3 regions of the Pseudomonas graminis genome follow, and region 2 is predicted to be linked to each of the others. Evidence: riboswitches for the same ligand, from Rfam matches in the RefSeq annotation. Region 2 holds a riboswitch; each other region holds the start of a gene.
What was found. Region 2 has a riboswitch for cobalamin ahead of cobO (cob(I)yrinic acid a,c-diamide adenosyltransferase). Riboswitches for the same ligand answer to the same signal wherever they lie in the genome.

Region 1 (3,269 bases), 870 kb from region 2:
GAATTTCCGGCCATTGAAAGGCTTGCACCAGCGGCTTCGGCAGGGCCAGGCCCGAGGTTTCGATGAGGATGTGATCGAGATCGCCGCGGCGGGCGACCAGCTCCTGCATCACCGGGAAGAACTCTTCCTGAACGGTGCAGCACAGGCAGCCGTTGGCCAGCTCGTAGACGCGACCGACGGCTTCTTCTTCGGTGCAGCCGATGGTGCACTGCTTGAGGATGTCGCCGTCGATGCCCAACTCGCCGAATTCATTGACGATGACGGCGATGCGTCGGCCTTCGGCGTTGTCGAGCATGTGCCGCAGCAAGGTGGTTTTGCCCGAGCCGAGAAAGCCGGTGACGATGGTGACGGGAAGTTTGGCCAGTGTTTTCATCGGTTGCCCTCAGGCGTGCGGCGGGGCAACGAGGACGAAAACAGCGCAGGGCCGGCCGAAGCAGGCGCGCGGTTCAATTCGCCACCGGATCACCCCGCCCGGTTGTAGTGGAATTCCTCGGCCGCTTGCAGGCGGTCCGATTCGAGGCAGGTCTCCTGGCTCACGGCGGCCGGTTACTGACAGGGATCGTCAGGCGACTGGCATTCATCGCGCCTTCCCGCTCGCGCAGTGGCTGTGCAATGAACCTGTCCGTTTACAGTTGCGGGGGCAGCTGCGGCTTGAAACCGCATTCCCTTCTTAGCGCCGGTGGCTTTCATAAAAGCGGCCGGCGAACCTCAAGTGCGCAAGGCTACGCAGTGACTGGAGGCCGGTCAATCGCGCTTTGCAGTGAGTGCCGCGCCAATTGACGCACCGATCGCTGCATCGATTGACCCATCGGCTGAAGGGTCGATTGACGAGCCAAACAGCCCGTGGTCTCCTACACACCTTGTAACGGGTGCCCTTCACAGGGTGAAACGGGAAACCGGTGCGTGCAGACCTTCGGGTGTGTATCAGTCCGGTGCTGCCCCCGCAACGGTAAGCGAGTGAAGAGTCAGATCCACTGTGTCGGCAGCGATATGGGAAGGCGATTCTTGAAGGCACGACGGCCGTAACGGCTGATGCATGTGCCCCTCGCGAGCCCGGAGACCGGCCCGACAACACACCATAACAACCCGCGGTGGGCGGGCGCTGTTGAGCACTGCCGGCATTCGCCTGCGGTGTCTTTGCGCCTTTCCGTCCGCTGAAACCACTTCAGAGGGAAGCGCCATGTCCATCAGCACACCCCGCCAGACGTCCGGCACCACCAACACCACAACGGCCGTGACTGCCACGCAGAGCCAGCGCCTTGTTGCCGCCGTCAGCGCGATGTTTCTCGGCGCATTTCTGGTGTACTTCGCCGGTTTCTCCCACATCGATGCGGTGCACAACGCGGCACACGACACCCGTCACAGCTCCGCCTTCCCTTGCCATTGAGACCTGCCGCCATGTTCAAGCGAATTGCGCAAACGGCCGGGTTCACCGGACTGCTCGCCGCCCTGTTGTTGACACTGCTGCAGAGCTTCTCGGTCGCGCCGTTGATCCTGCAGGCGGAGACCTACGAAAAGGCCCCGGCTACCGAGATGCACGAGCACACCGACGGTGCGATGGCCGGTCACGTCCATGACGCCGAAGCCTGGGAGCCTGAAAACGGCTGGCAGCGCGTGCTGTCCACCACGGGGGGCAATCTGGTAGTCGCGGTCGGTTTCGCGCTGATGCTGGCGGCGCTGTACACCTTGCGTACGCCGACGAGTGCTCGCGAAGGCGTGCTGTGGGGATTGGCCGGTTATGCCGTGTTTGTGCTGGCGCCAACCCTCGGCTTGCCGCCCGAACTGCCCGGTACCGTCGCGGCGGACCTGACCCAACGGCAGATCTGGTGGGTGGGCACTGCCGCCTCCACGGCTGCAGGGTTGGCGTTGATGGTGTTTGCCCGGCACTGGCTGTTGAAGGTTGTCGGCGCAATGATTCTGGTGGTGCCGCATATCGTCGGCGCCCCTCAGCCGGCGGTGCATTCGGCACTCGCCCCGGAAGCCCTTGAAGCGCAATTCAAGATTGCGTCGCTGCTGACCAACGCGGTTTTCTGGATTGCCCTGGGCTGGATCAGCGCCTGGTTGTTTCGGCGCAATGAAGCGACCGCGACGCACGTCGGTTTGAAGCCTGCTCTGTGAATGAAGTGCGCGATCGGCCACTGTGGGTGGTCGGTCTGGGCTGCCAGCGCGGCTGTTCGGCGCTGGAGCTTCGGCTGTTGATGGAGGATGGTTTGCGGGAGTGTCGTCTTGAGCTGGCAGACGTTGCCGCCATCGCCTCCATTGACGACAAGTCGGATGAGGAAGGATTGCTGGAGCTGGGTCGTGGGTTGGGCCTAACGATCGGGTTCTTCAGCGCCCGTGAGCTGGCAACTTACGAGTCCCAACTGAGCCATCGCTCGGACATCGCCTTTGAACGCACCGGCTGCTACGGCGTGGCGGAAAGCGCGGCGTTGGCGATGGCGACGCGGTTGACCGGCTCGCCCGCGACCTTGGCCATCCCCCGCCGAAAAAGCCCCCATGCGACATTTGCTCTGGCAACCGCGATCTAATAGGACCGGCCAACCCTTGTAGGACCGGCTTTAGCCGGGAAGGCATTAATAGTCACGCTGCAAATTTGAGGGTGTACATCCAGGCCCCTTCCCGGCTAAAGCCGGTCCTACGGACACACCGCGTACCCTCGTAGGACCGGCTTTAGCCGGGAAAGCGTCAGGCGCCACGCTGCAAATTTGAGGGTGTACACGCTGGCCTCTTCCCGGCTAAAGCCGGTCCCACTGGACCGCATACAGCCATCCAAACAGTGCTCAAATGAATTCCAATCAGGACACTCCATGACTGTTTTTTTCATCGGCGCCGGCCCTGGCGATCCAGACCTGATCACTGTCAAAGGCCAGCGGCTGATCCGCTCCTGCCCGGTGATCATTTACGCCGGCTCCCTGGTGCCAGAAGCAGTGCTGGAAGGGCATCAGGCGATCCAGGTCACCAACAGCGCTCCATTGCACCTTCAGCAGATCATCGATCTGATGAAATCCGCTCATGCGCAAGGCCAGGATGTGGCGCGTGTTCACTCGGGCGATCCGAGCCTGTATGGCGCCATCGGCGAGCAGATCCGCTGCCTGCGCGAGCTGCAGATCCCCTTCGAAATCATTCCCGGCGTCACTGCCACCGCGGCGTGCGCTGCGTTGCTTGGCACGGAGCTGACGCTGCCGGACATTTCCCAGAGCGTGATCCTGACCCGCTACGCCGACAAAACCGACATGCCCGAAGGCGAAACCCTCGGTGATCTGGCGCAG
Region 2 (3,269 bases):
GCAGGAAGCGCCACGGCTGCATCAATCCGACGCTCGGCGCGTGGTGCGCGGCTTCGAGCAGGCGGGCCAGCAACTCGGGCGCGACCGTGCCGCCGCAGAAGTGGCGCATGTCGCGACGCTCGGCGATGGCACGGTAAACGGCGGCGCGTTCGGGATCGGTGAAGGTGTGGTCAGTCATGGGAGCGGGCTCATGGCAAAAACAGCGCCGCCATCGCCTGGGGATTCGAGGGGAAGTAAAAGTGCACGTACGACGCGGTCATGCGCCCTTCGCGGTACACCGCCTCGGCGCCGCGCCCGCCATTGGGGCTGAGGCCGCGGGCGATAGGGGTCAGTTCGGTGCTGGTCAGGGAGTGGTGATAGGTGTGACCACGCAGGGTGCCTTCCGGCAATTCGACCGATTGCAGGGCCAGGGCTGCCAGACGCTTTTGCATCACGGCTTCACCCTTGAGCAAGCCCACCCCTTCGGCGCGCTGGCCGTCGACATCGGTCAGGGCATCGAGCAGGTACAACATGCCGCCGCATTCGGCGAGCAAGGGTTTGCCGGCGGCGTGGTGCGCGCGAATCGCGGCGAGCATGCTGTGGTTTTGCGCCAGCGCGGTGTGATGCAATTCCGGGTAGCCACCGGGCAGATACAGGCTGTCGGCGTTGGGTAATTGGCGGTCGCGGATCGGCGAGAAGAAGGACAGTTCTGCGCCCATCTCCCGAAGCAGGTCCAGGCTGGCGCCGTAGAAAAACGCGAACGCCTCGTCGTGGGCGATGGCAATTTTCACGCCGGCCAACAGCGGTTCAGCCGGCACGAACTCGGGTGCAGTAAAAGTCACGGCCGGCGGCAAGGTGGCGTCGCAGGTGCTGCCCAGCGCGGTGGCGGCAGCGTCGAGGCGCATGTCCAGGTCGTTCAGTTCGCTCGCCTGAACCAGCCCGAGGTGCCTGCTCGGCAGCTCAATGCCGGTCTCCCGCGACAGCGCGCCGTACCAGCGCAGGCCTTCGGTCAGACTGCCTTCCAGCAACTGCGCATGGCGCACCGTACCGACGCGATTGGCCAGCACGCCGGCGAACGGCAGATCCGGCTGATAGCGCGCCAGACCCAGCGCCAGTGCGCCGAAGGTCTGGGCCATGGCGGTGCCGTCAATCACGCCCAGCACCGGCACGCCGAAACGCCGCGCCAGGTCGGCGCTGGAGGGCGTGCCGTCGAACAGGCCCATGACGCCTTCGATGAGGATCAGGTCGGCATCGGCAGCGGCTTCCCATAACAGGCGCCGACTTTCGTCCTCGCCGATCATCCACATGTCCAGTTGGTACACCGGATGGCCGCTGGCGCGTTCAAGAATCATCGGGTCGAGAAAGTCCGGCCCACATTTGAACACGCGCACCTTGCGCCCCTGATTACGGTGCAAACGGGCCAGTGCGGCAGTGACGGTGGTTTTGCCCTGGCCGGAGGCCGGCGCTGCGATCAGCACTGCCGGGCAGTGCCGGGGTTGACGCTCACTCACAGTTCGATGCCTTTCTGGGCCTTGATGCCGGCTTGAAAGGCATGCTTGACCACGCCGATTTCGGACACGGTGTCGGACAGGTCGATCAATTCCTGCTTCGCCCCGCGACCGGTGACGATCACGTGCTGCATCGGCGGGCGCGCCTGTAGATCGCTCAGCACCTGCTCCAGGTCCAGGTATCCGTGCTTGAGGGCGATGTTCAGCTCATCGAGCACGACCATACCGATGGAGGCGTCCTTGAGCATCTCCCGGGTCACGGCCCAGGCGGCTTCGGCGGCGGCGATGTCACGCTGGCGGTCCTGGGTTTCCCAGGTGAAGCCCTCGCCCATCACGTGGTAACGCACTTGTTCAGGGAAGCGGCGGAAGAACAGCTCTTCGCCGGTGCTGTGGCGGCCTTTGATGAACTGAACGACGCCGCACTGCATGCCGTGGCCCATGGCGCGGGCGAGCATGCCGAACGCCGAACTGCTCTTGCCTTTGCCGTTGCCGGTCAGCACCAACAGCAATCCGCATTCATTCGGCGCGCTGGAAATGCGCTCGTCCATCACCGCCTTTTTGCGCAGCATGCGCGCCAGGTGGCGTTCGTCACGTTCAGGGGATTCGCTCATCTCAGCTCTCCGCTTGAGGGCAGGTGTGGCAGACGGAGGGCACGGGCAAAGACTGTCAGCAGGCACCGGACAAGGCCGGCCTGCAGCAGAGCATCGCCCTCCGTGATGCTGTTCGATGGATCAGGCCGGTCTCCGGACTCATGAGTTGCCACGAGCGTGGCAGGCCATGCGCCTTCCCATGTTCAGCGAACACAGTGGCATCGTGCGTGGCCCAGACTCATTTACCGTTGCGGAGGCAGCGCCGGAATTGATCGCACGAGCAATCGCACCGGCTTCCCTGTTTCACCCTGTGGACCAACGAAGTCCCGGGCACCTGAAACATGGCGCGAAGGTTAGAGGGTTGACTGGGGAGCGTCAATCGAACCGTGGGCAGAGCGCCCACGGGTTTACGGGATTTCGCCCTGAAATGCACAGGTGTTCATGCAGCAACAGCCCATGAACACATTGCCTCAGAAGCGACTATTGCCTGGCGAGGTTCGATGGCTGGATAACGCGTTTGGCGTTCAGCCAGGCTTTTTGCCAATAGGGCTTGTCGAGGCTGTCGAGTTTGACCGTGCCGCCGGTGGCCGGCGCGTGGACGAACCTTCCTTCTCCAACGTAGATGCCGGCGTGGCTGACATTCGAACCGCCGCTGGTGGCGAAGAACACCAGATCACCGGTCTGCAGCTGACTGCGATCGATGTCTGGACCGCGCAGGGTGATCATATCCCGCGTCGACCGCGGCAAGGTGATCCCTGCCGCATCGTGGTAGACGTAGCCGATCAGGCCACTGCAATCGAAACCCGAATCAGGCGTGTTGCCGCCCCAGCGATAAGGCGTGCCAACGAGGCCGATCGCGCGCAACAGGACATCGTCGGCGAGCGGTGAAGAAAACTGGGGAGGAGCGGAAACCACAGGCCGGTAGACGACCTTGCGCGGAGCGGGCGGTGGCGTGCTGGAACACGCGGCCAGCAGCACAGCCAGAGAGGCAACCATCAGGCGAACCGTTAACGACATAAACACGACAACCTGTGCGGGGTGCAGCTTACTTTGCCGAGAGCCGGGGTTGCGCGCAAGAGGGTCGAACCCTTTGCGCGCCCGGAATTAACGGTGTTGGCGCTTGATGGTAGTCGAAGTCATCGCGGTGGTGGTTTCAGGTACCGATGAGGGTGCCATGGCCAGTGCCCGTTTG
Region 3 (3,269 bases), 1.6 Mb from region 2:
AGGTCACTGCCTTCGAGCATGGCGCCGGGCACCTCCTGACTCGCATTCATCGAGGACGATTCCCGCGGACCAGAATCATGGCAAACACCGGCGCGCCCACCAGCGCAGTGATCACCCCGATCGGCAACACCTGACCCTTGATCAGCGTGCGCGACAGCACATCGGCGGCGATCATGAACAGTGCGCCGATCAGGGCGCTCAAGGGCAGCAACCGTGCATGGCGCACGCCGGCCACCAGGCGCACCGCATGGGGAATCACCAAACCGACGAAGCCGATGGAGCCGACAATCGACACCATCACCGCCGTCATCAGCGCGGCAGTGAGGATCAGCACGGCCTGCACCCGGCGCACCGGAATGCCCAGCGATGCGGCTGAATCGGTGCCAAACGTGAACGCATCCAGCGCGCGCCGATGCCACAGGCACACCAGCAAGCCGAGCAACACGAACGGCACTGACAGCGCCACCGACGACCAGCGCACGCCGCTGAGATTGCCCAGCAACCAGAACATGATCCCGCGCGCCTGTTCGGCATTGGCCGACTTGGTGATCAGGAAAGACGTCAGGGCGTTGAACAGCTGGGACCCGGCAATGCCCGCCAGAATGATCTGGCCGGCAGCGGTCTGACCACGGGAGGAGCGGGCGAGCAGGGCGACCAGCGCGAACGCGGCGATCGCACCGGCAAACGCGCCGGTCGAGAGAGAAATCGTACCGGCGCCGATGCCGATGATCGCCACCAACACTGCGCCGGTCGACGCGCCGGCGGAAATGCCCAGCAAGTAGGGATCGGCCAGCGGATTGCGTAGAAGCGATTGCAAGACCACGCCCGACACCGCCAGCCCTGCGCCGCAGGTGGCGGCAACGATGGCCCGAGTCAGACGGTAATTCCAGACGATGCCCTCGTCGATAGGGTCGAGAGGAAAACCCGCGGCCCACAGCTTGTTGGCCAGCACCTGAACGATTACCGGCAGGCTGATTGATGTCTCGCCGATCGCCACGCCCGCCAGCACCGCCAACGCCAGCAAAGCGAGGGCCCAGGCACCGTGGCCGAAGATTCGGACGACGCTTGAAGAGGGCATGCTGAATGACGTCATTGCGCTTGAGTGGCCTGGGCCAGTTGCTCGATGCCGTCAAACAGCCGCACGCTGGACTCCATGGCGCTGGCGTCCATGAGCACGATGCGATTGTTTTTCACCGCGTCCATGTTGCGGGTGACAGGGTCGGAGCGGAGAAACGCCAGCTTCTTCTCGTGATCGTCGGCCGGGAAGCGGCGGCGGTCCATCCGCGCGATGACCAGCACCGTCGGGTTGGCCTTGGCGATGGTTTCCCAGCCCACGGTCGGCCATTCCTCATCGGAGTCGATGACATTGCGCATGCCGAGGGTGTCGAGCATGAAATTGGGAATGCCCTTGCGCCCGGCCACGTAAGGGTCGACGTTGATGTCCGGGCTTGAAAACCAGAACACCGCCGAGACGGGCGGATTGGCATGGGCTTTCGCCTGCGTCACCGCCTGGGCCAGCCGGGTTTGGTAACCCGTGATCAAGTGCTCGCCACGGTCCTGCACGTCGAAGATCTGCGCCAGCTGACGCAGGCTTTTGTACAGGGTGTCGATGCGGAAGGCTTCGAGGCGCGTGCCGTCGGCGCCCACCCGGTTGTTCTTGCCCTCGCAATCGGACGGCAGGATGTAGGTCGGGATGCCCAGATCGCGAAACTGCTCGCGGGTGCCGACGGCGCCCTGGGGCCCGACCATCCATTCAAACTGCACCGGGACGAAATCCGGGCGTTTGCCGATCACTGATTCAAAACTCGGCGCGTTGTCGGCCAGGCGCTCGATGCCGTTGTTGAGGGTTTGGTACTGGGGCAGCACGGGATTGAACCACAGCGACGTGCCGACGATGTTCGGACCCAGGCCGAGGGCGTAGAGCATCTCGGTGGCGGCCTGGCCAATGGTCACGGTTTTCTGCGGGGCGTGGGTGAAGGTCAGCGGTTCGCCGCAATTATCCACGGTCAAGGGGTAAACCGTCGAAGCAGCGAGGGCGGCAGTGGGCAAGGTCAGGGTGACGAGCAGGGCGGCGAGGCGGCGCAGCGGCATGAACAGCGATCTCCAGAAAGCCTGAATGCTTGGCGAAGCAGGCGCTGGAAAGTCCACCCGACGGGCGCCCCTACGATGAGGGCGAGCACAGCGTGCGCGAGCGACGCGCGAACGGGAGTCCTTCCCCGGACACCCCGCCGGTGAATGAATATGCTGGCCGGCAGGTCTCCTGACTGGCGCATCATTGCCATGCTTCGGCCTTCCCGGGGTCACCCAGTGGCAAACAGGAAGCAGGGCTCAGCGCCTACAGTTGCGGGGACAGTTCCGTCTCAGCGCGCAGCGCGCCTGGGGATTCCCTATTAATTCCGAGTGGAAACCGGCGGCGGGGATACTAAACGATTCGGCGGGTGGAGGCGAATGCGGCGGCGGTGTGGCAGAGGGCGGCCAAACACTTGGCAGTAACGGGAGCAGCGCTAAACCTGCGGGAGATGCAAAACCTGAAGGAGGTGCAAAGCCTGAAGGAGGTGCAAAACCTGAAGGAGGTGCAAAACCTGAAGGAGGTGCAAAACCTGAAGGAGATGCAAAACCTGTGGGAGTGACCGGGGTGGCGTTCCACCTTGCTCACGTAGAGGCCCGAACTTTCGCTAAATCTTCAGCGGCTGGAATGCAGTCTTCGCGAGCAAGCTCGCTCCCACAGGTTATACGTTCGCCTTCAATCTGCGTGTGCTGAACATTGGTCGTCTACAACTTAAACGGCCAACCGACGATCTTCTTCGGCCGTGGCGTCGCGTAGGTCCGCACTTTCGAGGTCTTCAACCCCAGACGCACCAGTGATTCCGCCAGTGCCACCGCCGCGGTCACGCCATCCACCACCGGCACGCCGGCGCGGTCGCGGATGAGTTGATCCAGCCCAGCCATGCCGCCGCAGCCCAGGCAGATCACTTCGGCCTTGTCGCGGATCACCGCTTCGATGGCCTGCTCAACGATGGCTTCGACCGCACGCTCCGGGAATTCCTCCAGCTCCAGCACGCCCATGCCGCTGGCCCGCACCGACGCGCAGCGCTCATGCACACCGGCCAGCTTCAGGCGGTCTTCGATCAGTGGCACGGTGCGGTCGAGCGTCGTGACCACGGCGTATTTATGCCCCAGCAACATTGCCAGGCTGGCCGCCGCTTCGGTGATGTCCACCACCGGCACGTCGAGTAATTCCTGCAATCCTTCGCGGCCGTGCTCGCCGT

Region 1: another riboswitch for cobalamin. It lies ahead of FX982_RS21600 (CbtB domain-containing protein); the one in region 2 lies ahead of cobO (cob(I)yrinic acid a,c-diamide adenosyltransferase).
Region 3: another riboswitch for cobalamin. It lies ahead of FX982_RS18555 (ABC transporter substrate-binding protein); the one in region 2 lies ahead of cobO (cob(I)yrinic acid a,c-diamide adenosyltransferase).

Annotation. Positions count from the first base shown of each region.
Region 1 is NZ_CP053746.1:4,833,506-4,836,774, forward strand. Features, by position in the region: gene cobW (cobalamin biosynthesis protein CobW) at 1-373, opposite strand, end outside; cobalamin riboswitch at 502-726, opposite strand; cobalamin riboswitch at 851-1,083, shown strand; gene FX982_RS21600 (CbtB domain-containing protein) at 1,181-1,387, shown strand; gene FX982_RS21605 (CbtA family protein) at 1,399-2,118, shown strand; gene FX982_RS21610 (cobalamin biosynthesis protein) at 2,115-2,528, shown strand; gene cobM (precorrin-4 C(11)-methyltransferase) at 2,808-3,269, shown strand, end outside.
Region 2 is NZ_CP053746.1:186,144-189,412, forward strand. Features, by position in the region: gene bluB (5,6-dimethylbenzimidazole synthase) at 1-178, opposite strand, end outside; gene FX982_RS00905 (cobyrinate a,c-diamide synthase) at 189-1,490, opposite strand; gene cobO (cob(I)yrinic acid a,c-diamide adenosyltransferase) at 1,487-2,098, opposite strand; cobalamin riboswitch at 2,205-2,430, opposite strand; gene FX982_RS00915 (C40 family peptidase) at 2,558-3,094, opposite strand; gene FX982_RS00920 (C40 family peptidase) at 3,182-3,269, opposite strand, start outside.
Region 3 is NZ_CP053746.1:4,146,011-4,149,279, forward strand. Features, by position in the region: gene FX982_RS18545 (ABC transporter ATP-binding protein) at 1-50, opposite strand, end outside; gene FX982_RS18550 (FecCD family ABC transporter permease) at 47-1,078, opposite strand; gene FX982_RS18555 (ABC transporter substrate-binding protein) at 1,090-2,091, opposite strand; cobalamin riboswitch at 2,234-2,427, opposite strand; gene FX982_RS18560 (hypothetical protein) at 2,439-2,630, shown strand; gene FX982_RS18565 (aspartate/glutamate racemase family protein) at 2,773-3,269, opposite strand, start outside.